4 regions of the Bacillus sp. FSL H8-0534 genome follow, and region 3 is predicted to be linked to each of the others. Evidence: predicted binding sites of a transcription regulator. Region 3 holds the regulator's gene; each other region holds the start of a gene.

Region 1 (8,446 bases), 240 kb from region 3:
TTACTCGGTTCAGTTGATCCAAGTAAGTTAGCAGATACAATGACAAAAGTTTCAAAAGCATCGGCTTTAACACCGAAGATAAATATGGCTATACTTGGTGGTATTATTGCAGGGGTTGTCGCTGGCTTATTATATAACAAATTCCATAAGATTAAATTACCAGAATGGTTAGGATTCTTTGCAGGAAAACGATTCGTGCCAATTATTACTTCTGTTGTCATGCTTCTTTTAGGATTAGTATTCGGTCAAATTTGGCCAACAATTCAAAGCGGTATTGATGCAGTAGCACACGGTATTGTAAACTTAGATGCAATCGGAGCTGGTCTATTCGGTTTATTAAATCGTCTATTAATTCCAATTGGTTTACACCATGTAATGAACACATATTTCTGGTTTGTACTTGGTGATTTTACAAATGCAGCAGGCGATATTGTTCATGGTGATATCGCACGCTTCTTTGCGCAAGATCCATCAGCAGGTATGTTTATGACTGGGTTCTTCCCAATTATGATGTTCGGTTTACCAGCAGCATGTTTCGCAATGATTGCAGCTGCTAAACCAGAAAAACGTAAAATGGTTACAGGAATGTTAGCTGGTCTTGCTTTAACATCATTCTTAACTGGTATTACAGAACCAATTGAATTCTCATTCATGTTCTTATCTCCAGTATTATATGGTATTCATGCTGTATTAACAGGTATTTCGTTATTTGTAACAACAAAACTTGGTATTCACGATGGTTTCTCATTTAGTGCCGGTGCGATTGATTATTTCTTAAACTTAGGTATTGCAACAAAACCGTTATTATTAGCGGGAATTGGTTTGATTTATGCAGCAATTTACTTTGCGGTATTCTATTTCTTAATTAAGAAATTTAACTTAAAAACTCCAGGTCGTGAAGATGATGAGGAGTTAGTAGAAGAAGATGAAGATGAAGTACCAGTTGCAGGATCTATCGGTGAAACTTACGTAGCAGCATTAGGCGGAAAAGACAACTTAACCGTTATTGATAACTGTGCGACTCGTTTACGCCTACAAGTCAAAGATGCAAACTTAGTAAATGAGCCAGCATTAAAACGTGCAGGTGCAAAAGGTGTTATGAAATTAAGTAATACAAGCGTGCAGGTTATCGTAGGTACAAACGTTGAATCTGTAGCTGATGATATGAAAAAACATGTATAAATAATTGTAAAAGAGGATGTTCAAAAAGGTCGATAAAGTTGATCTTTTTGAGGGCATCCTCTTTTTTTATAGAAATATTATCGGGAATCTTACTTTTTGGAATTTTCTTTTTCTTTTTTTGTGCATATTTGTTGGTAATACGTTCGTCACATGATAAAGTAGGGATGGTATAAAACAAAACTTCCATTAGTTAGGAGAAATTAGAGGGTATCTTTTTTATGAATGGATTAAATTATTGGTAAATAAGGGGAAAAAAAGAACCATGAATGAAGAAAAGGATAGTGTCAGTGTGAAAGCTCGTCGACCGGTTACATACATAAAAAGAACGGTCATTCTCATTGTATTGTTTTCGCTTGTATATTTTGCGTTTACAAAAATTACTCCACATAATAAGAAAGAGAATGCGTTAAAAGCAACTAAGGAAGTAAAGAAAGAAACGGTACAAAAACAAGCAGAACAACCTCCGGAAGTGCCACAGCAAGCTAATAAGGAAGTGGAACAACCTGTCCAAGGACCACCACAAGAAATTAACGAGAATGCCCAATTAGATGAGTATTTAAAGAGCAAAAATTTTAGTGGAACAGCAGTTGTTGTGAAAAATGGAAAAGTACTTTTGAATAAAGGGTACGGGCTGGCAAATCAGGCGAAAAAAATACTAAATAATTCAGAAACAACATTTTATATTGGCTCAATTTCAAAGGCATTCGTAGCGACAGCGATTATGCAGTTAAAAGATCAAAATAAACTTCAAACAGAGGATACAATAGCGAAATATATTCCTAGTTTTCCAAGAGGTAGCGAAGTTAAATTAGTTCATCTATTGACACATACATCTGGAATTCCTGAATATGAGGCAGGAGCAGATGATATTTCTCATGAGGAATTGTTGAAGCGAATTGGACAACAAAAACGTTTATTTAATCCAGGTGAAAAATGGAAGTATTCGGATTCCAATTATTCAATACTTGGTTACATTGTTGAGAAAGTTAGTGGACAACCATTAGAAGAATATATTAAACAACATATTTTTGATGTTGTAGGCATGAAAAATTCGGGTTTTGGTACTGAATTAGAGAAAACAAAGTATCCTTCTACTGGTTACAAGATTGTAAATAATAATATGACAGTACCTGCTATCCCGAGCATGTCACAATTATATGGAAATGGCGACATATATACGAGTGCAAATGATTTATACTTATTTAACGAAGCGCTATTTTCTGGGAAGCTAATATCCAAAGAAAGCTACAATCAAATGTTTACAGCATTTAAAAAAGATTATGGATTTGGATGGTATGTAAATCCGGGAAGTTACTCTAATCACGGTGTAATGCCGGGATGGAATTGTTTAAATGGATTTAGTAGAAGTGGTAATGCGTATGTTATTTTATTATCTAATATTCAAAATAACATTAAATCATTTGGTACGGTTAATAATGATATTTATACGATGTTGCAGCATATTGAAGTGTAAGAGACTATCTTTTGAGGTAGTCTTTTTTTCATGTAAGTTGAGAATTGATGTAAAAGAAGACGGCATTCCACTAGAAGCAGTTCAATATTTTTCAGCAAGTGGTGGGTCACTTGTTTCGATATCGGTATCTGAACATGCGGATTTTGAAAAAGCGGTATACTATGCGGTAACAACAATTATAACCTTTAAAAATTAGAAGACATCGTAGTAGGATGCCTCTTTTATTGGAAAAGTATAAGAGTTGACAATTAAACTTCGTTGTAACTATAATTGTTTCAACTCGATCGTAAAGGGGAAATTAATCATGACGTTAAAAATAAAAGTCTATTCGGATTACGTTTGTCCATTTTGTTTTTTAGGTGAAAAGCCACTGCAAGAAGCAATTCAAGGAAAAGATGTAGAAGTAGAATGGATGCCGTTTGAATTACGACCATATCCAGCGGAGCGAATTGATCCATGGAATGAGCCAGATAAATTAGGGATGTTTCAAAGCACAATTATGCCATGGGCAGAGCAAATGGGTGTTGATATGAAACTGCCCCGACTTTCACCGCATCCATATACACATACAGCTTTTGAAGGATATCAATTTGCGAAAGAACATGGAAAAGGAAATGAGTATCAGCACCGTGTATTCACAGCATTTTTCCAAGAAGAACGAAATATCGGCGAAATTGAAGTGCTAGTAGAAATTGCTGGAGAAGTCGGATTGAATCAAGAAGCATTTCGAGCTGCTTTAGAAAATCACACATATAAAGCAGCTCATGAAAAAGCAGTACATCATGCATATTATGAACAGGGCGTACAAGCTGTACCAACATTTATTATTGGTAATAGCGTTGTCCAAGGTGTCCGAGATAAAAAAACGTTAGAAGCAGTGATTGAACAAGAATTGAAAAAAGAAACTACAACTTTGTCAGAAGGAATGACATGTAACATAGATGGCTGTGAGTGATAAAAATAGCTGTTGGGAGTGTCCCAACAGCTATTTTTATTTTAAATAAGTTCTGCCATTTCTCTATGTTCAAGCTTATATGTAGCAAAAACCAAAAGAGGAGGTATTAGAAATTAAGTATGCAATTCCCCCGCAGTATTTGCCCGTCCCAAGTAAAAGACGTTCTGGATTACAAATGGATCAAGTTACATTTGTTGTTGCTCATGATACCGGAAATCCAAATGCAACAGCTGCTCAAAATATATGGAGAAGAAAATGATTTATCCCGCATTAACGGACAGTAACACTCCCACCTCAAAATTCAGCGAAAGCAAAGAAGTTAGGTGGGAGATGAACTGTCCGTAAAAGCCCGATTGGTGAGGGCTAATAATCAGTGGAGGATGGAGAAAACCCTCACTGATTAAAGTTTCACTTTATATTGTGTGGGGACGAACGAATGGATTAGTGCAAATTCGAAATATGTAAAATATATTTCCAATTAATCATGAAAAGAAGTGTACCAAACAGGTACACTTCTTTCTATTCTGTTCTAAAGAAACTATAACAGAATAGGAGGTAAGGGTATTACAGTTTAAAATGGGTATGACCCTTTATACTACAGAATAGGATTCGTTCATAAGAATACCAAAAAAATACAATTAAGGAAAGAGTTAATTTAAAAGAGTTTTAAATGAAGTTAACACTATGTGTATAGTGGTTTGTTCAATATTTCACAAACGTGTCACAACTATCTCATTCACTTTTTCAAAAAAAGTAGTATTCTAAATGTGTAAGCTGTTATATAAAAAATCTTAGTCCTGTACTAATCAAAAAATGGAGGAGATTAGGATGACTCAAGTATTAGAAAATGTAAAAAATGCATGGACAAACTTTAAAGGTGAAAAGTGGAAAGCAGAGATTGATGTCCGCGACTTCATTTTAAATAATGTAAACATTTATGAAGGTGACGAAGCCTTCTTAGCGGGAGCAACAGAAGCAACGAAACAACTTTGGGATCAAGTAATGGAGTTAACAACACAAGAACGTGAAAATGGTGGCGTTCTTGATATGGATACAAGCATTGTTTCTTCTATTACATCTCACGGTCCTGGATATTTAAATAAAGATATTGAAAAAGTAGTTGGTTTCCAAACTGACAAGCCATTTAAGCGTTCATTACAACCTTATGGTGGTATTCGTATGGCAGAACAAGCTTGTGAAGCTTATGGATACGAAATGGATAAAGAACTTAGTCGTATTTTCAGAGATTGGCGCAAAACGCATAACCAAGGTGTATTTGATGCTTATACTCCAGAAATGAGATTAGCTCGTAAATCAGGTGTTATTACAGGTCTTCCAGATGCATATGGTCGAGGACGTATTATTGGTGACTATCGCCGCGTGGCATTATACGGTGTTGATCGTTTAATCGAAGCGAAAAAAGAAGACTTAAATTTAACCGGCGGTGTAATGAGCGAAGATACAATGCGTTTACGTGAAGAGTTATCCGAGCAAATGCGTGCACTTCAAGAGTTAAAACAAATGGCTGCTTCTCATGGTTTTGATATTTCTAAACCAGCAACAAATGCACAAGAAGCATTCCAATGGTTATACTTCGCTTACCTTGCAGCGATTAAAGAACAAAACGGGGCAGCAATGAGCCTTGGACGTACTTCTACATTCTTAGATATCTTCATCGAAAGAGATATTGAAAATGGTACATTAACTGAAGAAGCGGCACAAGAAATTGTCGATCATTTCATTATGAAATTACGTCTTGTGAAATTTGCGAGAACACCTGATTATAATGAATTATTCTCTGGTGACCCAACTTGGGTAACAGAATCTATCGGTGGTATTGCACTTGATGGTCGTCCATTAGTAACGAAAAACTCATTCCGTTTCTTGCACACATTAGATAACTTAGGACCAGCTCCAGAGCCAAACTTAACAGTTCTTTGGTCTAAACAATTACCACAGAACTTTAAAAACTACTGTGCGAAAATGTCTATTAAAACATCTGCAATTCAATATGAAAATGATGACATTATGCGCCCAGAGTATGGCGATGATTACGGTATTGCTTGTTGTGTGTCTGCAATGAGAATAGGTAAGCAAATGCAGTTCTTCGGAGCTCGTGCAAACTTAGCTAAGACACTATTATATGCAATTAATGGCGGTAAAGATGAAAAATCAAAAGAACAAATTGGACCTGAATTTGCACCTATCACTTCTGAAGTATTAAATTACGAAGAAGTTATGCGCAAATTCGATATGACAATGGAATGGTTAGCTGGTTTATATTTAAACACATTAAATGTTATCCATTATATGCACGATAAATATAGCTATGAACGTATTGAAATGGCACTTCATGATACAAATGTTCTTCGTACAATGGCAACGGGTATCGCTGGCTTATCTGTAGTAGCTGATTCTTTAAGTGCAATTAAATATGCGAAAGTAAAACCAATTCGTGATGAAAATGGCATTGCAGTTGACTTTGAAATTGAAGGTGATTTCCCTAAATACGGTAACAACGATGACCGTGTAGATGAAATTGCAGTAAACCTTGTGAAAACATTTATGAACAAGCTTCGTAAACATAAAACATACCGTAACTCTGTTCATACAATGTCAATCTTAACTATTACATCTAACGTTGTATATGGTAAGAAAACTGGTAACACTCCAGACGGTCGTCGTACTGGTGAGCCATTTGCACCAGGTGCAAACCCTATGCATGGACGTGATACAAAAGGTGCACTAGCGTCACTATTATCTGTTGCAAAATTACCTTATGAAGATGCGCAAGATGGTATTTCTAATACATTCTCAATTATTCCAAAAGCACTTGGTAAAGAAGATGATGTACAAGTTAAAAACTTAGTATCTATGCTTGATGGATATGCAGTGAAAGAAGGACATCACTTAAACATTAACGTATTTAACCGTGAAACATTAATGGATGCAATGGAACATCCTGAAAAATATCCACAATTAACAATTCGTGTATCTGGTTACGCAGTTAACTTCATTAAATTAACTCGTGAACAACAAATCGATGTAATTAACCGTACAATGCATGAAAGTATGTAAGTAAAAAGTTTCCCTCTGTTGTAATAAAAGCAGAGGGAGGCTGTTTCAATAAAGGAGGAAGTTAACATGGTAAAAGGAAGAATTCATTCTGTAGAGTCTTGTGGTACTGTTGATGGCCCAGGAATTCGTTATGTCATATTTACACAGGGGTGTCTATTACGCTGCCAATATTGTCATAATGCTGATACGTGGGAAATCGGTAAAGGAAAAGAAATAACAGTTGAAGAAGTGATGCAGGATGTTACATGTTACCTTCCTTTTATTGAAGCTTCCGGTGGTGGCATTACTGTGAGCGGTGGGGAACCATTACTGCAGTTAGACTTTTTAATTGAGCTATTTAAGAAATGCAAAGAAATTGGAATTCATACAACAATCGATTCTTCTGGAGGCTGCTATTCTGAAGAGCCAGAGTTCCAAAGAAAATTAAATATTTTAATGGACTATACAGATTTAGTATTATTAGATTTAAAACATATCGATCCTAAAAAGCACCGTAAATTAACTGGTAAAACGAATGAACACATTCTACAATTTGCTCGTTATTTATCTGATAAACAAAAACCAATTTGGGTAAGACACGTATTAGTTCCAGGTGTTACTGATAGTGAAGAAGATTTGCAGAGATTATCTAGCTTCATTCAAAGTCTTTCTAATGTAAAGAAAGTTGAAGTCTTACCATATCACAAGCTTGGTGTATATAAATGGGAAGCACTTGGACATAAGTATCCTCTTGAAGGGGTAGAACCTCCAACAGAAAAAAATGTTCAAAAGGCAAAAAATATTTTACAAGCAGTCTAATCCATTTGGATTAGACTTTTTGCTTTCTTTTAATAAAATCTAGAGTATATCTATAGAAAAGAGTATACTGAAAGTGGAATATCCATATTTTTGTAAAGAAATAAGAGGATAAATTTACATAATTGTAAAGGGAAAACCAAATAGTAACAAGAATTAAGAAGTAGCAGGGTGAGTATCATGGAATATGATCATTTGTAAGTTATTGCGAAAGCTCTGATAGGAAAGTATAATGTAAAGATATGAGCACAGATAGGATTAAGGGGTCAATCTTATATGCTTTGCATATCCACGACAGGTACATAGCTAACATGAAAGTGTTGGAATCCAAACATGTAATTTTTTTTAGGAAAATGTTTTTCCTATTGTCGTATATGCAATATGGGAAAGCGAAAAAGCTAGGAGTGGATTTGTTTGATAAAAAACCCCAAGGTTTTAATATTAACTGCACATTACGGTAACGGTCATGTGCAAGTAGCAAAAACATTAGCACAAACATTTCGTCAAAAAGGAATTGAGGATGTGATTGTGTGTGACCTATTTGGAGAGTCACATCCAGTCATAACGGATATTACAAAATATTTATACTTGAAAAGTTATACAATAGGTAAAGAGCTATATCGCTTATTTTATTATGGTGTAGAAAAGATTTACGATAAGAAAATTGCATCGTGGTATGCGAATTTTGGGAGAAAACGCTTAAAAGCATTATTACATGCAGAAAAACCAGACATTGTTATTAATACATTTCCAATTATTGCAGTACCGGAATTGAAAAAACAAACAGGTTTCTCAATTCCTGTTTATAATGTGTTAACAGATTTTTGTTTACACAAAATATGGATTCATCGTGAAGTAGATCGTTATTTTGTAGCGACAGATCATGTGAAAAAAGTAATGGTTGAAATTGGTGTACCTTCAGAGCAAATTGTAGAAACTGGGATTCCAATTCGTAAAAACTT
Region 2 (8,446 bases), 390 kb from region 3:
TTCGACTTTTATAAAGTAAATAAATAAAATACGGAGCACCGATTGCTGATGTAAATACACCTGCTGGAACTTCAAGCGGAGCAAAGACTGTGCGCCCAATTAAATCGGCAGCAAGTACTAAAATCGCACCGACAATAGCTGCTACTGGAAGTAATGCACCATATAAAGAACCAACTAATCTTCTTGAAATATGCGGCGCCATTAAACCAACAAATCCGATTCCACCTGCAAAAGCAACCGCTCCCCCAATTAACGCCGTACTTAGGAGTAGCAGGAAAAAACGTGATTTTGTTAAACGAATCCCAAGTCCGGCAGCAATATCATCACCAAGTTCTTGTGCATTTAAATGTCTCGCCGATATAAATGCAACCACTGTTAAGATAAGAACCCAAGGTGCCAATACCCCTACGTTTTGCCAAGAAGATCCGTAAACAGTACCGGTAATCCATACATTTGCTTGGCTCGCTTGATAGATTGGCGCTAACAGCATAAATAATGTTGTCGCTGCCTTTGTCAGTGCCCAAAATCCGACACCTATTAAAATAAGACTAACTGCTGATAATCCATCATTTCTCCATGCGAATAAATATACAAAAAATGCGACGACAGTTGCACCAATAAATGCTGCTAGCGGCATATAATGAATGCTTACTGTTAATGCATTGTTCTTATCACTAAATAAAGCAAGAAATAATACAACCGCTACACTTGCACCACCTGTAATTCCAATAATATCAGGCGAAGCAAGCGGATTTCGAACGAGTCCTTGTAAAATACAACCTGCTACAGCAAGAGCTATCCCTACAAGAATTGCAATTAAAATGCGCGGCATACGGAACTTATTTACAACCATATTAGACATCGCATCACCGTTTCCAGTAATTGCTTGCCATACATCATATGGGGCGATCTTCATCTCCCCCATACCTGCGCTTGCAAAGAATAATCCTATTAAAACAACGAATAAACCCAACAAGACGAGACAAGCTCGTTTATACATTAAAAACGAGAGGCCGTCTTTTCCTATACGAAACGGAATATACTTCTTCATTTGCTAAGCCCTCTCTTACGTGCAATATAAATAAAGAATGGTGCACCAATAAATGCTGTCATAACTCCTACTGGAACTTCTTGTGGCATAATCACATATCTCGCAGCAATATCTGCAAATAATAGTAGAATGGCACCTAGCAAACCACTATACGGAACTCTCCAGCGATGATCTACACCAACAAGAGCTCTTGCGAAATGAGGGGTAATAGTTCCAACAAATCCAATTGGTCCTGCAACAGCAACAGATCCACCTGATAATAAAACAATAATAAGTAGTACAAATGCCTTCATCATCACTGTTCGTTGTCCTAGCCCTTTTGCTACATCTTCTCCCATCATTAGCGTATTCACTTTCCCTGCCATCAGGAGAGAGGCAATCCAACCAACTAATAAATATGGAAATACGGATTGTAATACTTCTAACTTTCTACCTTGTACGGAACCAGCAAGCCAAAACAACACTTCTTCTAACGCTTTTTCATTTAATACAAGCAGTCCCTGTGTCAAAGAAGAGAATAGGGCACTTATCGCTACCCCTGCCAACGTTAACTTAAGAGGAGTTGTCCCTTCTTTTCCTAAAGAACTAGAAGCAAATACAAGTGCTGCAGCAACTGCTGCACCTAAAAAGGCGATCCACGTAAACGCTGACAAAGATGTTATCGAAAAAACAACAATGGCTACAACAATAAAAAAGGCAGCACCTGAGTTTAATCCAATAAAATCTGGGGCAGCAAGTGGATTCTTAGTTAAAGTTTGCATAAAACAACCAGCGATGGCTAAACTAGCACCAACACTAGCAGCGATAAGCGCACGTGGAAGACGTACGTTTTGAATAATAATATGTTCATTCGAACCATTAAAATGAAAAAAAGCATCCAATGCTAATTTCCCACTTGTATTTGTATATCCCAAAATAATACTCCCCCAAATACAAGCAATAACTGCAATGATTCCAACAAATAATCCAACCCATTTTGCTTGATTTGTTTTTAATAACATGCAGCGTTTCTCCTTCAATGTATAATGATACGTTGTTAGTGTATTGTAACTTAATTCGCATTGTCAATGATAGTAATAATTATTTTCAGTTGCAGTGATAATGATTGTAAATTATTACTATTGACAATATATTTATAAAATCGTAATATCGATTTTGATAATGAAAACTATTCTCAATATGTAGGGGGATACATAATGAATTTCGTCAAACAAAACTCGTTTGCGTTATTTGCATTCGTACTATCATTTTCACTTCTTTTAGGGGCATGTGGGAAATCTGATAACAAGGCTGAGCCTAAAAAGGAAGAAAAGAAAGAAATGATTACTGTAGAACATGCAATGGGTAAAACAGAAGTTCCTGCTAATCCAAAGCGTGTCGTTGTTTTAACAAATGAAGGAACAGAAGCTTTACTTACCCTTGGTGTAACACCAGTCGGTGCGGCTGAATCACCTACCGGTAACCCATGGTATCCACATACGAAGGATAAACTAAAAAATGTAAAAACTGTCGGTACCGAGCTTCAGCCCAATGTAGAAGCAATTGCTTCTTTAAAACCCGACTTAATCATTGGTAACAAACTGCGTCACGAAAAGATATACGAGCAATTAAAAGGCATTGCTCCTACTGTTTTCTCAGAAACACTACGCGGTGAATGGAAAGATAACTTTAAACTTTATGCAAAAGCAGTAAATAAAGATAAAGAAGGTCAAAAGGTATTAGCTGATTACGACAAACGTATAAAAGACTTAAAAGGCAAACTTGGGGATAAAGTAAATCAAGAAATTTCTATGGTACGCTTTATGCCTGGTGATGTTCGTATTTATCATGGCGATACATTCTCTGGTGTTATTTTAAAAGAGCTTGGCTTCAAACGTCCTGGTGATCAAAACAAAAATGACTTTGCAGAACGCAATGTATCTAAAGAGCGCATTCCTGCAATGGATGGCGATATCATCTTCTACTTCACATATGATAAAGGTAATGAGAAAAAAGGTTCTGAATTAGAAAAAGAATATATCAACGATCCTCTATTCAAAAACTTAAATGCTTCCAAAAACGGTAAAGTATACAAAGTTGACGATGTGATTTGGAATACAGCTGGCGGTGTAATGGCTGCGAACTTAATGCTAGATGACATTGAAAAACGATTTGTAAAATAAACTCTTTATTCAAAACAGTTCCCCAAAAAGGGGAACTGTTTTTTATTTCATAAAAGTGTCACATTATTTCATTTTGTATTTTTATTCTCAATATGTTATATTATAATAACAAATAAAATATATTTTCTCTATATCAGAAGAATTGTTTTAATCTAAATTTTCTGATTAATCTTTATTTTATTTTCTTTTAGAATTCAAATACTACATTTGAAAACGCTTATTATCTCGTTTTCAGGGAAAAATACGATAACGGATAGAGATTCAATAGATTGTTTAAGAAATTTTCTTTCTATTTCCATATAATTCTATTGACTTCTAAATATTTTGTAAATTAAAATGATTACATAAATATCCGTTATACAGGATTAGGGGGAAGCAAAATGGATGCAGCTTTAAAATTAAAAAAAGCTGAAGAACAACAATCACCAAAAAAACATCCACCTGGATTATATTTGTTGTTCTTAACAGAAATGTGGGAAAGATTTAGTTACTACGGAATGCGTGGCCTTTTAGTTCTTTATTTAACAACAACTGTTGTAAGCGGCGGTCTTGGATTCGACAAGGCTTTTGCAGTACAATTATACGGAATTTTTACAGCATTAGTATATTTCACACCAATTGCAGGTGGGTGGTTAACTGACCACTTTATTACAAGACGTCATGCAATTACCCTTGGTGGTATTATTATGGCAATTGGTAACTTTGTACTATTTTCAATGAATACAAAAACCGGTCTCTTTTTAGGACTAGGATTATTAGTCATCGGTAATGGATTCTTCAAACCAAATATTTCTACACTTTTAGGTGAACTATACGGTGAAAATGATTCACGCCGTGACAGTGCTTTTACAATCTTTTACATGGGTATCAACGTAGGGGCTTTCTTTGCACCACTAATTTGCGGATTCCTTGCAGAAGATTTCTTTAAAACAAGCGCTAATGGCGTTATGGTTATGGGTTATAAATACGGGTTCCTTGCAGCTTGTATCGGTATGATTGTTGGACAGATTTTCTTTAACCTATTAGCTCCTCGTTACCTTGGTAATGCAGGAACAACAGTTGTAGGTAAAAAGTCACAAGACAAAAACGCAAAAGTAATTGAGAAAAAACCTTTAACAAAACAAGAAAAGAACCGTACTTGGGCAATCATCATTTTAACTTGCTTCGTAGTTTTCTTCTGGGCAGGTTTTGAACAAGCTGGTAGCTCTTTAACACTATATACAAACACATTTGTTGATCGTACAATTTTCGGATGGGAAGTTCCAACATCTTGGTTCCAATCTGTTAACCCAGCATTTATCGTACTATTAGCACCATTCGTATCTATGTTATGGATGAAACTATCTAAAACAAAAAATGGTGACTTAAAAGTTCCAACAAAAATGGCACTTGGTATGATTTTACTAGGCATTGGCTACCTTGTTTTAACATTAGCTGTTCTGAAAACTGGAAGCGATGAAGCACATATTGCTACTAAAGCAAACTTATTATTCATCGTATTCACATACCTGTTCCATACAATTGGTGAACTATTCTTATCACCAATCGGTCTATCAATGGTAAGTGCAATTGCTCCTGTAAAATTAGCATCCCTATTAATGGGAGTATGGTTAGCTGGTTCTGGTATGGCGAACTATCTAGCTGGCGCACTAGCTGCCTTCACGCAATCTTTAGGATATCTAGAAGTATTCGCAAGCATCGGTATTATCGTAATCGTACTTGGCTTAGTACTTCTTATGTTCTCTAAAAAAATTGCACGTATGATGGAATAAAAAAGAAGCGGAGAAAATTCTCCGCTTTTTTTATTGCTCTTCTAACGCTGTAACATCTACTTGTACTGTTTCATTTGGTGATTTCACATCATGTACATTCGCAACTCCACTTCCCTCATCACAACTTTCAATCCAAACCGGTACACCATGATAAGTTACATCGATTCTACTCGAAGATGATAAAATTTGTTTTACGCGCTTTACATCCATCCTTCATTCCTCCTTTTACTTATTACACTCTTATTTATCTTCTCATTTCTCTTTGAAATATATTCCGTGAAAACTCCTGTCACTTATCTCCTTCAGATCTTAAAGTGGGGTTTTCACGCCTATTTTTATAGAAAAAAGACGTGCATTTCCGCACGTCTTTTTTCTATAATATTCAATTTTATGAAAATAATGTCTTTACAACTTCACTTACTTTCTCATTATGCACTTGATAATATACTTCTAAGCCGCGTCTTTCAAAACGAACAACTTTATTCTGCTTTAATTTCGTTAAATGCTGTGAAACAGTAGATTGCGGAATTTCTAATACTTCCTGCAATTGTGTTACGTTACAAGTTCCACGCCCCATAAGCTCCATTACAAGGCGAAGACGGAGCGGGTGAGCTAACGCTCGTAGCATTTGTACATCCTCTTCTGAAATACGACAATCAAATTGATTTTGATTCATAAAGTTCCCCTCATTTTTTCATTTTTATTTTCTCTTTATTTATTTTTATATATTTGTTTTTATATTTCCTGTTACGACACAACTTTATCAACCTAAAATAAAAAAATTATTTCCTCCTTTTATCAACATACAATTAAGGGCAGAAACCCCTGCTGATTTTGAATATTATACTACACGGCTTAGTGAAAAAGCAAAAAATACAGATCGGAATACTTTGCTTCTAAATGCTGTTTTCTCAACCTTTTTGTTATATTTTTTCACTCACAATATTCACCGTAATAATATTGTAAAATATTGTTCTTAAATGATATGTGAATGTAATCTTTTTAGTTATTCGACCTATAAAAATTGCTTTGTTACGATAAAAAGAGTTAAATTTTGGTAAAGAGGAGGATCCACAATTAAAAAGCGGTTAATAATAGTCTTAATTAATATTGCACTTGACTATACAATTATCCAAAACTTCCTCCTTTATTCTTGATGACAAAAGAATTATTCATTTTAAACATGTAGGACCAATGACATCTGAAAATATGGTTGAGTATATGGAGAGTCCATCAGTGGGGTTTTCTTCATCCCCACCTATCTTCCTCATTTCCCTCTAAATCTTGAAGTGTGGATCTTACTGCCCGTTAATGCGGGATAAATTAGGAATCGTGTACTTTAATATACACGATTCCTCTTTTTGTCTAGTTTATGAACAAAATGTAACGGAATTTTTACAGTTAACACTATCATGGAATAATTATACTTTTTTACGTTGACAATAGTGTTGAAGAGGAATATACTAGGCAATGTAAGTTGATTGTGAATTATTTCACAAATAATGTGAATGTCTTCACATATTATAGATAGGAGTTGTCATTATTATGAATACTTGGACACAAATTTATGACCCGTTGAACAACATTTGGTTATCAGCACTTGTCGCTGCTCTTCCAATCTTATTCTTTGTTCTTTGTTTAACAGTATTTAAGATCAAAGGATATTTATCAGGACTTTATAGCGTAATTTTAGCAATCATTCTTTCCATATTCGTTTACAAAATGCCTGCAACTATGGCTGTATCATCAGCTGCATTTGGTGTAGCAGCTGGATTTTATCCAATTTGTACAATTGTTATTGCAGCTATTTTCCTTTACAAATTAACAGTAAAAACTGAACAATTTAATGTCATTCGCGACAGTATTTCAAGTATTACAAATGACCGTCGCCTTCAAGTGTTATTAATCGCTTATTCTTTCGGTGCTTTCTTAGAAGGTGCAGCTGGATTTGGTGTACCAGTTGCAATTACAGCAGCATTACTTGTAGGTATGGGATTTAACCCATTAAAAGCAGCAGGTATTTGTTTAGTTGCAAATATTGCTGGTGGAGCAATGGGAGCAATGGGTATTCCAGTTACAGTACCTGCTCAATTAACACAAATAGATGCCTTAACTGTCGGTCGTCAAACTGTAACATTATTACCTTTCATTAGCTTTGTATTACCATTCTTACTTGTTGCAATGGTAGATGGCTTTAAAGGAATTAAAGAAACTTGGCAAGGTATCCTTGTAAGTGGTGGTTCCTTCGCTATTACTCAATTCGTTGTAACATACTACCTTGGCGCAGAATTAACTGATATTTTCGCTGCAGTTGTCAGCATGGTTGCACTTGCATTATTCCTACGTGTATGGCAACCAAAATCTTCAGCTCAAACTGAAGAACAAGTAGAAAAACATAGCTACACAATGAAACAAATTTTATACGCTTGGTCACCATTTGCATTCTTAACTGCATTCGTAACAATTTTCAATTTAAAAGCAATCAAAAGTTTATTCGCTCCAAACGGTGCGTTAGCAAACTTAGTATTTAATATCCAGATTCCTGGTTTACACAATCACGTTATTAAAACAACACCAATTGTAAATGCGGATACACCATTTGCAGCAATCTTCAAGCTAGATGTATTTTCATCTACAACTACTGCAATTGTACTAGCAATTATCGTATCTTTACTCGTATATCGCGCAAAAGGCCAATTGGTTAAAGAACTAACTATTGAAACATTAAAAGAGTTGAAAGCTCCAATTTATACAATTTGTAGTGTAATTGCATTAGCATATGTAACAAACTACTCTGGTATGTCTTCTACTCTTGGACTAGCTTTATCATCTACTGGTAAGGCCTTCCCAATCTTATCTCCAATCTTAGGTTGGATTGGCGTATTCTTAACTGGCTCTGTAGTATCAAGTGGTTCACTATTTGCACCACTTCAAGCAGTAACTGCAGCACAATTAGATATCGTACCTTCTACACTTGTTGCTTTAAACGTAGTCGGCGGGACAATGGCAAAAATGGTATCACCACAATCTGTAGCAGTTGCTTGTGCGGCAGTTGGACTAGTCGGTAAAGAATCTGTCCTATTTAAAACAGCAATGAAATATAGTTTGATTTTCTTAGTCATAATTAGTTTACTTCAACTTAACTCTATATTTAATATCTTTTAAAAGATGAAAACGATCCCTCACGTGGGATCGTTTTTTTATCTTTTTCTTTCTAACCATTCACTCATTCTTATACTTTGGTATAAAAAAAATCCTAATACATACAGTATCAGGATTTTTTATTCTTCAATAGCGACGCACCAGCAATTTCGGGATGTGTCATTTCATATGGATCCAAAATAATATCAAGTTCCTCTTCTGTTAACACACCATGCTCTAAGCAAAGCTCACGAACAGATTTACCTGTTTCAATCGCTTCGCGAGCAATGCGAGATGCCGTCTCATATCCAATATGAGGA
Region 3 (8,446 bases):
TGTGCATAATTTTTTTGTGATTTGTGGATAATGTGGAAAAGTTATTTTTGTGTTTATATGATAAAGGTGGATATGTGCATAAGGTTGTGGATAACACTATTGAGGTCAGACCTTCGACCATAATCTTTTGTATTGAAAAATAAACAAGGTAGTTGAATGGCTTTCAACTACCTTGTTTTTATCATATAAATATATAAGGGTTATACGTGTAACTCTTCCCATTCCGCCATAAACTGCTCTAATTTTTCTTGTTTTGTTTGCTTTGCTGTTGTAATCTCACTAGCTCGTTCGTAGTCAGCATATACTTCAGGTAGACAAAGCTCCTCTTCTAATTGTTCAATTTCTTCTTCTAAATTTGCAATGTTTTGTTCAATTTCTTCAATCTTTCGGATGCGTTGGCGTTCTGACTTCTTACGTTCTTTTTCTTCAAGGTAATTTAATTTTTCTTGAGCGATAGTTTTTTGGACTGTTGCATCCTCTTCTTGTTGTTCAAATTCCGCACGTTCAATCATTTCATTTTTCTTTTCAATATAGTAGTCATAGTCACCTAAATATTCTTGTGCACCACCTGTTGATAACTCAACAACTGTAGTTGTGACACGGTTAATGAAATAGCGATCATGGGAAACGAATAAAAGAGTCCCAGGATAATCAATTAAGGCATTTTCTAAAATCTCTTTACTATTTAAATCGAGATGGTTTGTTGGCTCATCGAGAATCAGTAAATTAGATTTTTGCATCATCAATTTTGCTAGAGCTAATCGTGCTTTTTGACCACCACTTAAGGAAGATACTGGCTTTAATACATCGTCCCCTGTGAATAAAAAGTTACCGAGTATCGTGCGAATTTCTTTTTCTGGCTCTAGCGGATAATCATCCCATAGTTCGTTTAAAACACGCTTAGATGATGTTAAGTTTGCCTGTTCTTGATCATAATATCCAATAGATACATTTGAACCGAAAGAAACTTCACCGCCTAACGTCTTTAATTTATTCACAATTGATTTTAATAATGTAGATTTCCCAATACCATTTGGACCAACTAGTGCGACACTATCACCGCGGGTTAAGCGCATATTTACATGTTCAATAATCGGTTCTTTGTCATATCCAATTGAAACATCCTTTATTTGTAATACATCGTTTCCGCTTTGTTTTTCGATATCAAAGTGGAAGGATGCTGATTTAGAATCACCTAATGGTCTAGTTAGTAATTCCATTCTGTCTAACTGCTTCCGACGACTTTGTGCACGCTTTGTTGTAGATGCACGGGCAATGTTCTTTTGGACAAAGTCTTCTAGTTTAGCAATTTCCTCTTGTTGTTTCTCATAACGCTTCATTTCCTGCTCATGTAGTGCAGCTTTTAAATCTAAATATTTACTGTAGTTACCAACATATCGTCTGCTTTCTTTATTAGAAATTTCATATACTTGTGTAACAAGCTTGTCTAAAAAGTAGCGATCGTGGGAAACGATTAAAATAGCTCCAGGATAGCCTTGTAAGTATTGTTCAAGCCATGTTAATGTATCGATATCTAAATGGTTTGTTGGTTCGTCCAAGATGAGTAAGTCTGGTTTTGTTAGCAGTAGTTTCCCAAGAGCAAGTCTTGTTTTCTGTCCACCACTTAACGTAGAAATCGTTGTTTGGTGTGTTTCAACCGGAAAACCAAGTCCACTTAAAATGGAGCGAATATCAGCTTCATATTGATAACCACCTTGATCCTTGTAGTCTAACTGTAATTGATCATAATCAGCGAGTAATTTTTCGTACGTAGCAGCATTTGAAAAGTTCTCTTCCTTACCCATGTCTAGCTCTAACCTTCGAAGCTTCTTTTCCATTTGCTGCAGATGAGTAAAGACAGTAAGCATTTCATCCCAAATTGTTAAAGAAGTTTCTAAACCAGTATTTTGGGCCAAGTATCCAATTGAAACATCTTTTGGTTTTATAATTTCTCCACCATCGTGAGATAATTCACCGGCAATTATTTTTAATAATGTAGATTTTCCAGCACCATTTCGACCAACTAGTGCAATGCGATCTTTTGTTTGAACTTCCAATTTAATGTTTGCAAGAATTGTTTCAGCACCGTATAATTTTGAAAGCCCATTCACTTGTAATAAAATCAATGTTTTCACCTCAAATAATTTCTTAACTTTGCCATGTTTATATTTCTCAATCATACTAAAAATAGTGTATAGTTTAAAATAAGAGAGAAGTCTTCTCTCTATTATACAAGGAAAGTCATAAGTGCTAAACTTCTGTATTTGTTTTAAATCTGTGAACAAAGATAGGAAGAGAGGAGAGGTTATATGGATCAACAAAAGATTCCACAGGCCACTGCCAAACGATTGCCTCTATACTATCGATTTATCCAAAACTTATCTCTTTCTGGTAAGCAGCGTGTTTCATCGGCTGAATTGAGTGAAGCTGTAAAGGTAGATTCAGCAACAATTCGGAGAGATTTTTCATATTTTGGAGCGTTAGGGAAAAAGGGATATGGATATAATGTGAATTATTTACTATCATTCTTCCGAGAAACGCTTGATCAAGATGATATAACACGTGTAGCACTTATTGGAGTGGGTAATTTAGGGACCGCTTTCTTACATTACAATTTCACCAAAAATAATAATACAAAGATTGAAATGGCATTTGATGTCAATGAGGAGAAAGTTGGAAAAGAAATCGGAGGAATTCCTGTATATCATTTAGATGAATTAGAAGAGCGTTTAACAAATGATATACAAGTGGCAATATTAACAGTACCTGCTACTGTTGCACAGGCTGTAGCAGATCGATTGGCCGAAACAAATATACACGGAATTTTAAATTTTACACCAGCACGATTAAATGTTTCAGAAAATATAAGAATTCACCATATTGATTTAGCTGTAGAATTACAAACACTCGTTTATTTTTTGAAAAATTATCCACAATAAAACGCAGAGGAAATCCCTCTGCGTTTTATTGTTGCTTTTTCTTTGTAAATTTGACTAAGATAAGTCGAAGTGCCAAATTAAAATCAATTGTTGCCATAGCAGCAAACAGCAGTGTCCCAAAGTTCCAAATTGTATCTGTAACGTTCGTAATTGCGAAACGTGTAAAGACACAACCAAGAAGGAAATACAGTGCTGCCATGAACAATGGTGAGTTCCTCATATTTAAAATCCTCCGATAAATCCTTGCATTTTTTCTGCTTCTTTAATCATTTCTTGTATTTGTTCGTTACTTACCAGTACTTGGGCTATTGCAACTAATGTATTCATCGCAACATGTGCCATAATAGGAACGATAATTCGCTTTGTTTTTACATATAAAAAGGCGAATACAAGCCCCATGGAAGTGTATACCAATAAGTGTGTAAAATCAAAGTGAATTGCTGCAAATACAAGTGAGCTAATAATAGCAGCGATAAAGAAGTTGAATTTCTTATACAATGTACCAAATAAAATTTTTCTAAAGACAATTTCCTCTAAAATAGGCCCTATTATTGATATAACAATAAGGAACCATGGGGTGGTCCGTGCTATTTCCATCAAGCGAGCTGTGTTCTCAGATCCAGGTTTAATGCCCAATAAACGCATTTCGATTGTGCCTGCAATTGTTTGAGAAAAGAAAGCTAAAAAGAAACCGATAAAGATCCAACCGATTGTGGCAGGAATACTGGCGCGTTTTGTATCGAAACGACTTTCACGAATATCTGTTCGAAGTAGTAAAAGTACAATACATAATGCAATGAAAAAGCTAATAATTGCCCAGTGACCAGTCAGTAGCTGCATTTTTTCTTCTCTGGTGAACCCCCTATTATCATATAGTCCGGTTTTCAAAAGAAGCGGTAATCCAACAATACCTGATAATTGCATAAGAATGTATGTAACTATAATCCACCAATATTGTTTTTTCAAATTGGTTAACCATCCTTTCTAACTCTAGTTTATGAGATAAGGCGGGATAACATGTAAACATCCAGCCGGGGATACGTAATAACCATTCATATTATTATTTTTTTGTAAATCTTTCTTTGAAAATGAAATAGGAGACAGGAAAAAGCTGTACCTATAGAGAAAACAACTTATGGCATCTTCCATATTGTAACATACGATAAGTGAAAACGCTGATTCATATATATAAGGCTTTCGCGAGAATGGTTGCAGCGATAACAGAATGATTTTTCTTAGGAAGTTATATAAAAAAAGTTTATATAGCAATTTGCGAAAAAATTATGATTTTTTTACTTGCAAAAGAAAATTAGATTATTTATTATTATAAGTGTGTTAGCACTCGAGGTCGTTGAGTGCTAATAAAGAAAATTTACATAGAAAAATGAGGAGGTTATTGTTCATGCTAAAGCCATTAGGTGATCGCGTTGTAATTGAGCTTGTTCAAGCAGAAGAAAAAACAGCAAGTGGTATTGTATTACCAGACACTGCAAAAGAAAAACCACAAGAGGGTAAAGTTATTGCAGTAGGTACTGGTCGAGTGCTTGAAAATGGTGAGCGTGTTGCTTTAGAGGTAGCAGCAGGTGATCTTATCATCTTCTCAAAATATGCAGGTACTGAAGTGAAATATGAAGGTACAGACTACTTGATTTTACGTGAAAGTGACATTTTAGCAATTATCGGTTAATTATATACATTTTAAAAATCCAAGGGGGTCAATTATTATGGCAAAAGATATTAAATTTAGTGAAGAAGCACGTCGTTCGATGCTTCGCGGTGTCGACACTCTTGCAAATGCAGTAAAAGTAACGCTTGGACCAAAAGGTCGTAACGTTGTACTTGAGAAAAAATTCGGTTCACCACTTATTACAAATGATGGTGTAACAATTGCGAAAGAAATCGAATTAGAAGATGCTTTCGAAAACATGGGTGCAAAATTAGTAGCAGAAGTTGCTAGCAAAACAAATGACGTAGCTGGTGACGGAACAACAACTGCAACTGTATTAGCACAAGCTATGATTCGTGAAGGTTTAAAAAACGTAACAGCTGGCGCGAACCCAATGGGTCTTCGTAAAGGTATCGAAAAAGCGGTTGTTACAGCAATTGAAGAATTAAAAATAATTTCTAAACCAATCGAAGGTAAATCTTCTATCGCACAAGTAGCTGCTATTTCATCAGCTGACGAAGAAGTAGGTCAATTAATTGCAGAAGCAATGGAGCGCGTTGGTAACGACGGCGTTATTACTTTAGAAGAATCTAAAGGATTCACAACAGAATTAGATGTAGTAGAAGGTATGCAATTTGATCGTGGATATGCATCTCCTTACATGATTACTGATTCTGACAAAATGGAAGCAGTACTTGATAACCCATATATCTTAATCACTGACAAAAAGATTTCTAACATTCAAGAAATCTTACCAGTGTTAGAGCAAGTGGTACAACAAGGTAAACCACTTCTTATCATTGCAGAAGATGTAGAAGGTGAAGCATTAGCTACATTAGTAGTGAACAAACTTCGTGGTACATTCAATGTAGTAGCTGTTAAAGCTCCTGGATTTGGTGACCGTCGTAAAGCAATGCTAGAAGATATCGCGATCTTAACTGGCGGTGAAGTGATCACTGAAGAATTAGGACGCGACTTAAAATCAGCTACAGTTGCATCTTTAGGACGCGCTGGCAAAGTTGTTGTAACGAAAGAAAACACAACTGTAGTTGAAGGTGTAGGTAACACAGAACAAATCGAAGCTCGCATCGGTCAAATCCGTGCACAATTAGAAGAAACAACTTCTGAATTCGATCGTGAAAAATTACAAGAGCGTCTTGCTAAACTTGCAGGAGGCGTAGCAGTAATTAAAGTAGGTGCAGCAACTGAAACTGAGTTAAAAGAGCGCAAACTTCGCATTGAAGATGCACTTAACTCAACTCGTGCAGCAGTAGAAGAAGGTATTGTTGCAGGTGGTGGTACTTCACTTATGAACGTATACACTAAAGTAGCTTCTATTTCAGCTGAAGGTGACGAAGCAACAGGTATCAACATTGTACTTCGTGCATTAGAAGAGCCAGTTCGTCAAATCGCAATCAACGCTGGTCTAGAAGGATCCGTTGTTGTAGAACGCTTAAAAGGCGAAAAAGTAGGCGTTGGTTTCAACGCAGCAACTGGCGAATGGGTAAACATGCTTGAGTCTGGTATCGTAGACCCAGCAAAAGTAACTCGTTCTGCACTTCAAAACGCGGCATCTGTTGCAGCTATGTTCTTAACAACTGAAGCTGTAGTTGCTGACAAGCCAGAACCAAATGCACCAGCAATGCCTGACATGGGCGGCATGGGCATGGGCGGTATGGGCGGAATGATGTAATTTCATTCGCCAAAGAAACATTCATCTCTATATAGGGGTGAATGTTTTTTGTTATGGGACAAAAAAATATAGAAATAAAGGTTTCTTGGGATAAAGAAAATAATTTCTGTAGAATTTTGTCGCTTTCTCTCTTGACCGTATTGATACTTCATTGTTAGAATCTAGGAAGATAATATAAAACAATCCTTCATATATCCTCAATGATATGGTTTGAGAGTCTCTACCGGGTTACCGTAAACAACCTGACTATGAAGGCAGTGTGTCTTATATTTATAAAGAGCGGGATACTATCTTTATAAAGCCAGACCTCTGCCTTTTCTTTGTTATGAGACTGAGGGCGGAGGACTGGCTTTTTTTATTATATTGGTAATGCTTTTTGCCAAATTGGTGAAAATATTTATATACAGAACTAACGTTGGGGTGATTATTTTGAAGAAACAGCACGATACAATTATCGTTTTAGATTTTGGGAGTCAGTACAATCAGTTAATTGCACGTCGAATTCGTGAGTTCGGTGTATACAGTGAACTTCATCCACATACAATTACTGCAGAAGAAATTAAAGCAATGAATCCAAAAGGGATTATTTTCTCTGGTGGACCGAATAGTGTATATGGTGAAAATGCATTCCACTGTGATGAAAAAATCTTTGAATTAGGATTACCGATTTTCGGTATTTGTTACGGTATGCAGCTTATGACAAAACACTTTGGTGGAAAAGTAGAACGTGCGAACCATCGTGAGTACGGAAAAGCAGTTCTTAAAGTAGAGAACGGATCAAAATTATATGCGAACCTTCCAGAAGAGCAAGTTGTATGGATGAGTCATGGTGACTTAGTAACTGGTTTACCAGAAGGATTCGTAGTAGATGCAACAAGTGAGTCTTGTCCAATTGCTGGTATGAGCAATGAAGCAAAAAACTTATACGGTGTACAATTCCATCCAGAAGTACGTCATTCTGAGCACGGTAATGATTTAATCAAAAACTTCGTATTCGGCGTATGTGGCTGTTCTGAAGGTTGGAACATGGAGAACTTTATTGAAGTAGAATTAGAAAAAATCCGTGAAACTGTTGGCGATAAAAAAGTACTATGCGCACTTAGTGGCGGTGTAGACTCTTCTGTTGTAGCAGTATTAATCCATAAAGCAATCGGTGACCAATTAACATGTATTTTCGTTGACCATGGTTTACTTCGTAAAGGTGAAGCGGAAGGTGTTATGAAAACATTTAGCGAAGGCTTCCACATGAACGTTATTAAAGTGGATGCAAAAGAACGCTTCATGAACAAGTTAAAAGGTGTAGAAGATCCAGAACAAAAACGCAAAATCATTGGTAATGAATTTATTTACGTATTTGATGATGAAGCTTCTAGATTAGAAGGAATGGACTTCTTAGCACAAGGTACACTGTACACAGATATTGTTGAAAGTGGTACAGCAACTGCACAAACAATTAAATCTCACCATAACGTTGGTGGACTTCCAGAAGATATGCAGTTCAAATTAATTGAGCCTTTAAACACTCTATTTAAGGATGAAGTACGTGTATTAGGATCAGAACTAGGAATTCCTGATGAAATCGTATGGCGTCAACCGTTCCCGGGTCCAGGACTTGGTATCCGTGTATTAGGCGAAATCACAGAAGAAAAATTAGAAATCGTTCGTGAATCCGATGCGATTTTACGTGAGGAAATCCAAAAAGCTGGCTTAGATCGTGAAATTTGGCAATACTTCACTGCACTTCCTGGCATGCGTAGCGTAGGTGTTATGGGTGACGAGCGTACTTATGATTACACAGTAGGTATCCGTGCAGTAACATCAATCGATGGTATGACAGCAGATTGGGCACGTATCCCTTGGGATGTATTAGAGAAAATCTCTGTACGTATCGTAAACGAAGTAAAACACGTTAACCGTATCGTGTATGATGTAACGAGTAAGCCACCAGCAACAATTGAGTGGGAATAGAATAGGTTTATTCGTTTAAAAGAAGACCCATCTATGATTTTATGCATAGATGGGTCTTTTTTTGTTGTTTATACGAACGAAAAACAAAAATCTTATAAAAATGTTCGTTTTTAAATTGACATACACCTATATGTGAGTTAATATGAGTATGTAATTGATACGAAAAAATGAATATTACAG
Region 4 (8,446 bases), 1.1 Mb from region 3:
CAGCAGCATTGATTGCTTCTGTTATATCAGGGCATCCTTTGGCGATAGAGTCAGTACGAATAACGCCTAATCGACTCTTTAATTGTTCATATTCTTTTTCTGCAGACCAAGAAATCCCTTTCGTACCAATGGGTTGCTTCCCAGTGTTTGGTCCAAGCGCTGTCATCTTGTCATAAATTGTTTTATAATCTCGTTCTACAACATGAATTTGCGGCATTGTCTTTCCTGGTATTGGTTCACACTCACCTTTGCTCCAATCTTTAATCTTGCCAAGCGGCTGTGCCAATTCTTGCGGTGTATCATGAAGAAGTGGTGTTGCCACAACTTCTTTCATCGGATCAAGATCAAGTTCTGTTGCTAAATCAGAGACTGCTTTAGAAAGGGAACAGAAAATATCCCAGTCAGAGCGTGCTTCCCACGGTGAACCGATTGCCGGATTAAATGGATGTACGAACGGATGCATATCTGTACTACTTAAATCGTGTTTTTCATACCAAGTTGAGGCAGGAAGGACGATATCAGAATAAAGTGCTGTTCCAGCCATACGGAAATCTAAGTTAATCAGTAGATCAAGCTTTCCTTCAGGTGCTTCTTCATGCCACTTTATTTCTTCTGGTCGTAATGAATCGCTATCGTCATTCATTAATCCGTTTGTTGTACCTAATAAATGTTTTAAGAAATACTCGTGCCCTTTACCAGAACTTGAGATTAAGTTTGCGCGCCATACGAATAAATTGCGCGGGAAGTTATTTTTGTTATCTGGGTCTTCAATGGCAAATTTAAGTTCTTTTTCTTTTAGCTTTTGCGCAACATATTTTCCGATTTCTTCCCCCGTTGTTGCGCCACTAGCGACAGCTTCTTTATATAGTTCAATTCCATTCTTCTCGAATGTTGGATAAGAAGGTAACCAACCAAGACGAGCAGCTAACACATTGTAATCACCGTGATGTTGATAGCGTGAGTTGCCGACAACTGGCGATGCTAAATGGCCAATTGGTGTATCTTCATAGCGCCACTGATCTGTTACAAAATAGAAGAAGGATGTACCGTTTTGTAATTTCGGCGGACCTTGCCAGTCTTTTGCCATTGCAATTGTTTGCCAGCCTTCTGCCGGACGTAATTTTTCTTGCCCAACATAATGCGCCCAACCGCCACCGTTTACACCTTGTGCACCAACGAGAAGAACAAGATTTAGAACCGCGCGATAAATCGTATCAGAGTTAAACCAATGGTTAATACCAGCGCCGACAATAATCATCGATCGTCCATTTGTATCAACAGCATTTTGAGCAAACTCACGAGCGATTTGAATAATCAGTTCTCGTTTTACTCCGGTCACTTTTTCTTGCCATGCTGGTGTAAATGGAACATCATCATTGAAGTCTTTCGGTTCTTGCCCGCCAAGTCCGCGGTTGACACCGTAGTTTGCTAACGTTAAGTCGTACACAGTTGTAACGAAAATGTCGCCTTTTTCTGTTGCAATTTTTTTCACTGGAATTGTTCGCTCTAATATTTTGTTTCCGTCATCGGAGAAGTATGGAATTTGTACAGTTTCAACTGCATCTTCCATGCCAAGTAAAGAAAGGCGTGGATCAATTTTTTCGCCTGTTTGCTCGTCTTCTAAACGTAAGTTCCATTTCTTTTCGTTATCCCAGCGTGACCCCATTGTGCCATGAGGCGTTGCAAAATTATTGGTGTTTTCGTTCCAAAGAACAGGTTTCCATTCGCCAAGCTTTGTTTCACGACCAATATCATTCGCGTTTAAGAAACGATCTGCAACAAATTGGTCTCCTTGTTGTTTTAATGTGACAAAGAACGGAAAATCAGTATATTGTTTTGCATAATTTGTGAAGTATTCCACTTGGTTGTCTACGTAAAACTCTTGTAAGATGACGTGTCCCATTGCCATCGCAAGCGCACCGTCTGTACCTTGTTTTACGCTAATCCAATCATCAGCAAATTTTGTGGATTCAGCAAAGTCAGGACTTACGGAAACGACTTTCGTTCCTTTATAACGTACCTCCGCTAAGAAATGGGCATCTGGTGTTCTTGTCATTGGTACGTTTGAACCCCATGTCATAATGTAACCAGAGTTGTACCAATCACTACTTTCAGGTACATCTGTTTGATCACCCCAAATTTGCGGAGAAGCTGGTGGTAAGTCAGCGTACCAATCGTAGAAGCTGAGCATAGGTCCACCCATGAGCTGCATAAAGCGGCTACCAGCAGCGTGACTTAACATCGACATAGCTGGAATTGGTGAGAAACCAACATTTCGGTCTGGACCATATTTGATCACTGTGTATAGTAAGGAAGCAGCGACTAGTTGTAATACTTCATCCCAACTAGCACGAATGAAGCCGCCTTTACCACGCGCCTCTTTATAAGTACGTGCTTTTTCAGGGTTTTCCACAATGCTTTTCCAAGCGTCTAGCGGTGATTTGTGATTTTGAAGTTCCTCTTGCCACATATTCCAAAGGACACCACGTACATATGGATATTTCACGCGAAGTGGACTATAAATGTACCAAGAAAAACTTGCCCCACGCGGACATCCACGCGGTTCAAAATCTGGCATATCAGGGCCGGTAGAAGGATAGTTCAGTTCTTGACCTTCCCAAGTTACAATTCCATCTTTCACATAAATATTCCAGCTGCAAGAACCAGTGCAGTTAACACCGTGTGTAGAACGGATTACTTTATCGTGTTGCCATCGTTTTCTATACACGTTTTCCCATTCACGGTCTTCATATGTTTCTTGTGTATGATTGTCGTTATAGCGATCTATCGGAGAAAAATATTTTAAACGTTTCATTAATGCTGAAGGTTTCTTTTTCATACTGTTCACTCCTTTATTGCGTCTCTCTTGCTTATTTTCACTATAAGAGAGCATGCAAAATAGAGATGTGATATCTATCACAGTTCAACAGATTGTCAAAAATCAGATTGATATTAAAAAAAATTCCGAAAGGTTGTGACATTCTGCACAGTACAGAGAGAGTTTTTTATGTAGAGTAAAGGAGAAAGAAAAAAGAGTAGCATCTCAAATAGAGAGGCTACTCAATGCTACAAATAGAGGTAGGGCAATCTTCACAAGCAATTTCACATTTTAAAAATTGTAAATTATGAATGGTAATCTTTCCTTTATGGATAGAAATAATTCCTTGTTTTTTTAAATCGTTTAACATACGGTTTACACTTTCACGTGAGGTTGCACAGAAATTCGCAAGCTCTTGATTTGTTAAAGGTAGATCGATAAGAATACCATTCTCTTTTAATATGCCATAACTGTTTGTCATGCGAATGAGCGTGGAATAAAGAGCTCCTTTTTTTCCATGTAACACTAAATCACGGAATTTTGTTTGCATTCTTCGTAAATGTTCACTAATCCATTTCATAAATTCAAATGCAAGAGCAGGTTTTTCAAGTAATGCCTTTTCTAAAGCATCTCGTTTAATGACTCCAACTTCAACATCTTCCAGGCATTTCGAATTTAATAAATATTTTGCATTGTCCGTAAATAATGTCAACTCCCCGATAATATCGTGTTTTGAACAAATGCGAAGTGTTAACTCTTGTCCGTCAGCACTAATTTTACTAATCTGTACTTTTCCAGAGCGGACGATATAGAGTTCTTTTGCCTCCAAACCTTCTTGGAAAATATAACTTCCTTTATTAATCTGCATTTTATATTCAACAGATGCAAGTAATTCCTTTAAGTCTTCCGATAATGCCGTACGGTTTGTCACAGCAATCACCTTTCTTTTTAAAGCAGTCTATTTCTTATTTTGGATGTAAATATGGTGAAAATGCAAGAAATATCTTTTTATTATAAGTAATAAGTTTATTTTTAGCAGTGAACAAGCGCACTTTTCACAATGAAAAAAAGAGTGTCCTTTGTAGACACTCTTTTCTTTTACATTACTTAATCCATTCAACAACCATATCCATTGTTTGACGAGTTTTATCACGTTTTGGTTCTTCCGCTCGATAACCAAAAGCAACTAAAACAGACACACCAAATGTATCACCTGAAACAATACCCTCTTCTTTTAAAATCGCTTCTACTTTTTCTTGATGGAATCCTTCAATTGGGCAAGAATCAATGCCGATTTGGGCAGCTGCAGTCATCATATTACCAAGAGCGATGTATGTTTGTTTAGAAGCCCAATCAAACATGGCACGGTCGCTTTCAAATAATTGAAAATCAGTTTCTTGAAACGCCTTATAAAAACCAAGCTTCATCGTTACGACTTCCTCGGGAAGCTGCTGAATATTTTTCATGAAGTTAGAAATATAGGAAGAGTCATAAATCATATCTTCTTTTTTACGAGCTAATATAACGACAAAATGGCTCGCTGTTGGTAATTGTTTTTGAGCTCCCCAAGCCACAGGGAGAAGTTTGTTGCGAATATCTTGATTTTGAATCACAACAAATTTCCAAGGTTCAAAACCAAATGAACTTGGAGAAAGTCGACCAGTTTCTAAAATAAAATGAAAATCTTTATCAGAGACTTTTTTATTTACATCAAATTCTTTACATGCATGTCTAAATTGATAAGCTTTTAAAATTTCTTCTTTTGTATGTTCCATTTAAATAACCACCTTTTAATTATTTACTTTTTTATAGTAAGTTGATTACAAAATCGATTCTACAATAGTACAATGAATGATATAAGTACGCACATTTTTAGCATATAGTATCAATTTGTATACTAATGGAGAGTGATAAAATGGAACAGAAAGATATAAATCGTTGTTCAGTGGAAGTAACGTTAGATGTAATCGGTGGAAAATGGAAAGGAGTTATCTTATTTCATTTAATGAATACCAAAGAGATTCGCTTTAATCAATTTTTGCGATTGATGCCTGGCATTACGCAGCGTATGTTAACAAGGCAGTTAAGAGAACTTGAGGCCGCTGGAGTAATCCACCGGGAAGTATATAAAGAAGTTCCGCCAAAAGTGGAGTATTCTTTAACGAAATTCGGAAAATCTCTTACACCAATTATTACACTTATGCGTGAGTGGGGAGAGGAATATCGGACACAAATAAAGTGATTTTAACTGAAATGTGAACAAAATTCGAACGGATTTGTGAAGAATTTTTGAATGGCAGGTACGATGTGAGAAATATCACAACGTATATCCTGCTTCTTTTTTATGATGGAGGCAAATAAAAAACATGGAAAATCAATAAAGAGCTCGAGCAAAAACATCGCAGTTTAAAAATATATTATAATAGAATGAAGACAGATAGAATTTAGCAGAAAAGGAGGGGTGACGATGCGCGAGAAGATTAGAGATTCTTTAGGGCGTCCGCTTCAAGATTTACGCATCTCTGTCATTGATCGTTGTAACTTTCGGTGCACATATTGTATGCCGGCAGAAGTATTCGGGCCTGATTATGCATTTTTACAAGAAGAATTTTTGCTTACATTTGATGAAATTGAAAGATTAGCAAAATTGTTTGTAGGTATGGGGGTAAAGAAAATTAGGCTTACAGGCGGTGAACCATTACTACGTAAAGAGTTGCCAAAGCTTATTGAACGGCTCGCGAAGTTGGATGGCTTAACAGATATTGGACTAACGACAAATGGCATTCACTTAACGAAGCAAGCAAAGGCGTTAAAAGAAGCAGGGTTACACCGAGTGAATGTTAGTTTAGATGCGATAGAGGACGATGTGTTTCGCAAAATTAATGGCCGGAATATTAGTACAAAACCTGTGCTAAAAGGGATTACGGCAGCAAAAGAAGCTGGACTTGATGTGAAAGTGAATATGGTTGTGAAAAAAGGGATGAATGATAGTCAAATTATTCCAATGGTTGCTTATTTCAAAGAACAGGAAATTCCGCTTCGCTTTATCGAGTTTATGGACGTCGGCAGTACGAACGGATGGAATTTTGAACAAGTAATTACGAAACAAGAATTGATTGAGAAGATTAGCGGAGTGTATTCGATTGAGCCTGTAGATCCTCATTATTTTGGAGAGGTTGCTAAGCGTTATCGTTACGTGGACAGTGATGCGGAAGTTGGATTTATCACTTCAGTTTCTGAATCTTTCTGTTCTTCTTGTACAAGAGCACGGATTTCGGCAGATGGTAAATTTTATACGTGTTTGTTTGCAACGAAAGGAACGGATTTACGGAAGCTCCTTCGAGAAGGTATTTCTGATCCCGATTTATTAAAGGTAGTGCAAGATGTATGGGAATATCGAGAAGACCGATATTCTGATGAGCGGACTGAAGAAAGTGCAAATAACCGTCCGAAAATTGAAATGTCTTATATCGGAGGGTAAGAAGGGGGGATGTCGCGTGCAGGAGCGTTATTCAAGACAAATGTTATTTTCCGGGGTTAGCGAAGCAGGCCAAAGGAAAATAAGAGAAAAGCATGTACTCATTATAGGTGCCGGTGCACTAGGAGCAGCAAGTGCAGAGGCGATTGTCAGAGCGGGAATTGGAAAACTGACGATTGCTGACCGTGATTATGTCGAGTGGAGTAACTTACAGCGGCAGCAGTTATATACAGAAGAAGATGCAAAGCAGTATAAGCCGAAAGCAGTCGCAGCATTCGAGCGTTTAAGGCAGATTAATTCTGAAGTAGAAATTGTACCAGTTGTAACAGATGTAGCGGTGCAAGAAATGGAAGAGTTAATTAAGAATGTGGATTTAATATTAGATGCGACTGACAATTTTGAAGCGCGTCTTCTTATTAATGACATTTCGCAAAAATACAATATTCCTTGGATATATGGAGGATGCGTTGGAAGCTATGGCGTCACATATACAATTCTTCCGGGAAAAACACCATGTTTTCGCTGTTTGATGGAGCATCCATCTAGTGGTGCAACGTGTGATACGGCAGGAATTATACAACCAGCTGTACAATTGGTCGTTGCGCATCAAGTGACAGAAGCACTTAAAATATTGGTAGAAGATTTTGGAGCGCTTCGTGAAACGATGCTGTCATTTGATCTTTGGAACAATCAGCACATGGCGTTTAAAGTGAATAGGCAGAAAAAAGACAAATGTCCATCTTGCGGAAAACTGCGCACGTACCCAAGTTTAACGTTTGAATCACAGATGAAAACAGAGGTTCTATGTGGGCGAAATACAGTTCAAATCCGTCCAGGGGCGCCGCAACTTCTTAATTTAGAAGAAATTAAAAAGCGCTTACAAAAAAGTATGGATGTGCAAACGACACCATATTTACTATCGTTTCGTGTTGATGAATATCGTTTCGTGTTATTTACAGATGGCAGGGCATTTATTCATGGGACAAATGATATGAAAGTGGCGAAGCGATTATATGCAAGATATATAGGCTGAACCTAAAGGTTGTCCTTTAGGTTCAGGGGACTAAATTAGGATTGTGAATTTCTAATATAATCTCCACTTTTTCCGCCTGTTTTTTCAAGTAAATATGTTTCGCCGATAATCATACCTTTGTCAACAGCTTTACACATATCATACACGGTAAGAGCGGTCGCAGAAGCTGCTGTTAAGGCTTCCATTTCAACGCCAGTGCTACCTTCTGTTTTTACTTTTACTTCAATTCGTAAACGGTATTGCCCTTTCGCCGTTTCCCAATCGAATGAAACATCTACTCCTTTTAGAAGTAAAGGGTGGCACATCGGAATAATATCAGAAGTGCGTTTAGCAGCCATAATACCGGCGATTTGTGCGACGGCTAATACATCGCCTTTCCCAATTTCATTATGAGAGATTTTATCATAAATTTCTTTCGTAACAAGGATGCTAGAGCAAGCAATTGCTGTTCGCACTGTCACTTTTTTATCGCTAATGTCGACCATTTTGGCACGGCCTTGGTCGTTAAAGTGAGTGAATGAAGACATGGAATTCCTCCTTGAAGTAATTGCTATTATAATTAGCATTGTACAATATAAAGTGTAATCAAGATGTGATATTTTGCAAATATGGGGTGAAAACAATGTTAGAAAAACGAGTACCAATTCCAGTTGCTGAAGCAGTGGCGCGAGTTATGACATATGCACACCAAGGTGGAATGGAAAAAGTTTCTATTACCGAAAGCTACGGAAGAATTCTTGGAGAAGATGTTGTGGCAGATCACGATGTTCCACATTTTGACCGCTCTCCATATGACGGATTTGCGATTCGGGCAGAGGATACGAAAGAGGCGGGGAACGAGCATTCAATTGAGTTTGAAGTGATAGGAGAAATAGGAGCTGGTTCTGTTTTTACAGACGAGGTAAAGGCCTTCGAAGCGGTTCGAATTATGACAGGAGCAGCGATTCCAAAAGATTGTGATGCGGTAGTTATGTTAGAGCTTACGGAAGGATTTGAAAGAAACGGAAGAACGTATATGAAGCTAAAGCGCTCTTTTCAAGTAGGTGATAATGTTTCATTCAAAGGTGAAGATGTAAAACAAAATCAAATACTTGTGAAAAAAGGTACGAAGATTAAT

What was found. Region 3 encodes Rex, which represses fermentation and respiration genes when NADH is low (regulators of the CRP and FNR family bind a similar motif). Its sites were predicted from a motif close to TTGTGAAATATTTCACAA; they were not measured.
Region 1: a site for Rex is predicted at 4,310-4,327, ahead of pflB (formate C-acetyltransferase). Genes of this name have one in related genera too.
Region 2: a site for Rex is predicted at 6,467-6,484, ahead of MHH71_RS12760 (lactate permease LctP family transporter). Genes of this name have one in related genera too.
Region 4: a site for Rex is predicted at 2,973-2,990, ahead of MHH71_RS19950 (nitrate reductase subunit alpha). Genes of this name have one in related genera too.

Annotation. Positions count from the first base shown of each region.
Region 1 is NZ_JBBOUC010000001.1:2,616,230-2,624,675, reverse strand. It holds gene nagE (N-acetylglucosamine-specific PTS transporter subunit IIBC) at 1-1,182, shown strand, start outside; gene MHH71_RS13455 (serine hydrolase domain-containing protein) at 1,445-2,656, shown strand; partial or broken gene MHH71_RS13450 (sugar ABC transporter ATP-binding protein) at 2,700-2,852, shown strand; gene MHH71_RS13445 (DsbA family oxidoreductase) at 2,961-3,611, shown strand; gene pflB (formate C-acetyltransferase) at 4,440-6,689, shown strand; gene pflA (pyruvate formate-lyase-activating protein) at 6,756-7,487, shown strand; gene MHH71_RS13430 (diglucosyl diacylglycerol synthase) at 7,899-8,446, shown strand, end outside.
Region 2 is NZ_JBBOUC010000001.1:2,468,712-2,477,157, forward strand. It holds gene MHH71_RS12730 (FecCD family ABC transporter permease) at 1-1,051, opposite strand, end outside; gene MHH71_RS12735 (FecCD family ABC transporter permease) at 1,048-2,052, opposite strand; gene MHH71_RS12740 (ABC transporter substrate-binding protein) at 2,248-3,213, shown strand; gene MHH71_RS12745 (peptide MFS transporter) at 3,594-4,985, shown strand; gene MHH71_RS12750 (acid-soluble spore protein H) at 5,016-5,195, opposite strand; gene MHH71_RS12755 (ArsR/SmtB family transcription factor) at 5,374-5,661, opposite strand; gene MHH71_RS12760 (lactate permease LctP family transporter) at 6,531-8,150, shown strand; gene aspA (aspartate ammonia-lyase) at 8,257-8,446, opposite strand, start outside.
Region 3 is NZ_JBBOUC010000001.1:2,855,054-2,863,499, reverse strand. It holds gene MHH71_RS14515 (ABC-F family ATP-binding cassette domain-containing protein) at 201-2,126, opposite strand; gene MHH71_RS14510 (redox-sensing transcriptional repressor Rex) at 2,310-2,939, shown strand; gene MHH71_RS14505 (YdiK family protein) at 2,965-3,159, opposite strand; gene MHH71_RS14500 (CPBP family intramembrane glutamic endopeptidase) at 3,162-3,905, opposite strand; gene groES (co-chaperone GroES) at 4,342-4,626, shown strand; gene groL (chaperonin GroEL) at 4,664-6,298, shown strand; purine riboswitch at 6,466-6,567, shown strand; gene guaA (glutamine-hydrolyzing GMP synthase) at 6,728-8,266, shown strand; purine riboswitch at 8,429-8,446, shown strand, end outside.
Region 4 is NZ_JBBOUC010000001.1:3,930,204-3,938,649, forward strand. It holds gene MHH71_RS19950 (nitrate reductase subunit alpha) at 1-2,839, opposite strand, end outside; gene MHH71_RS19955 (Crp/Fnr family transcriptional regulator) at 3,057-3,749, opposite strand; gene MHH71_RS19960 (NAD(P)H-dependent oxidoreductase) at 3,922-4,593, opposite strand; gene MHH71_RS19965 (winged helix-turn-helix transcriptional regulator) at 4,734-5,060, shown strand; gene moaA (GTP 3',8-cyclase MoaA) at 5,286-6,299, shown strand; gene MHH71_RS19975 (molybdopterin-synthase adenylyltransferase MoeB) at 6,316-7,329, shown strand; gene moaC (cyclic pyranopterin monophosphate synthase MoaC) at 7,365-7,856, opposite strand; gene MHH71_RS19985 (molybdopterin molybdotransferase MoeA) at 7,952-8,446, shown strand, end outside.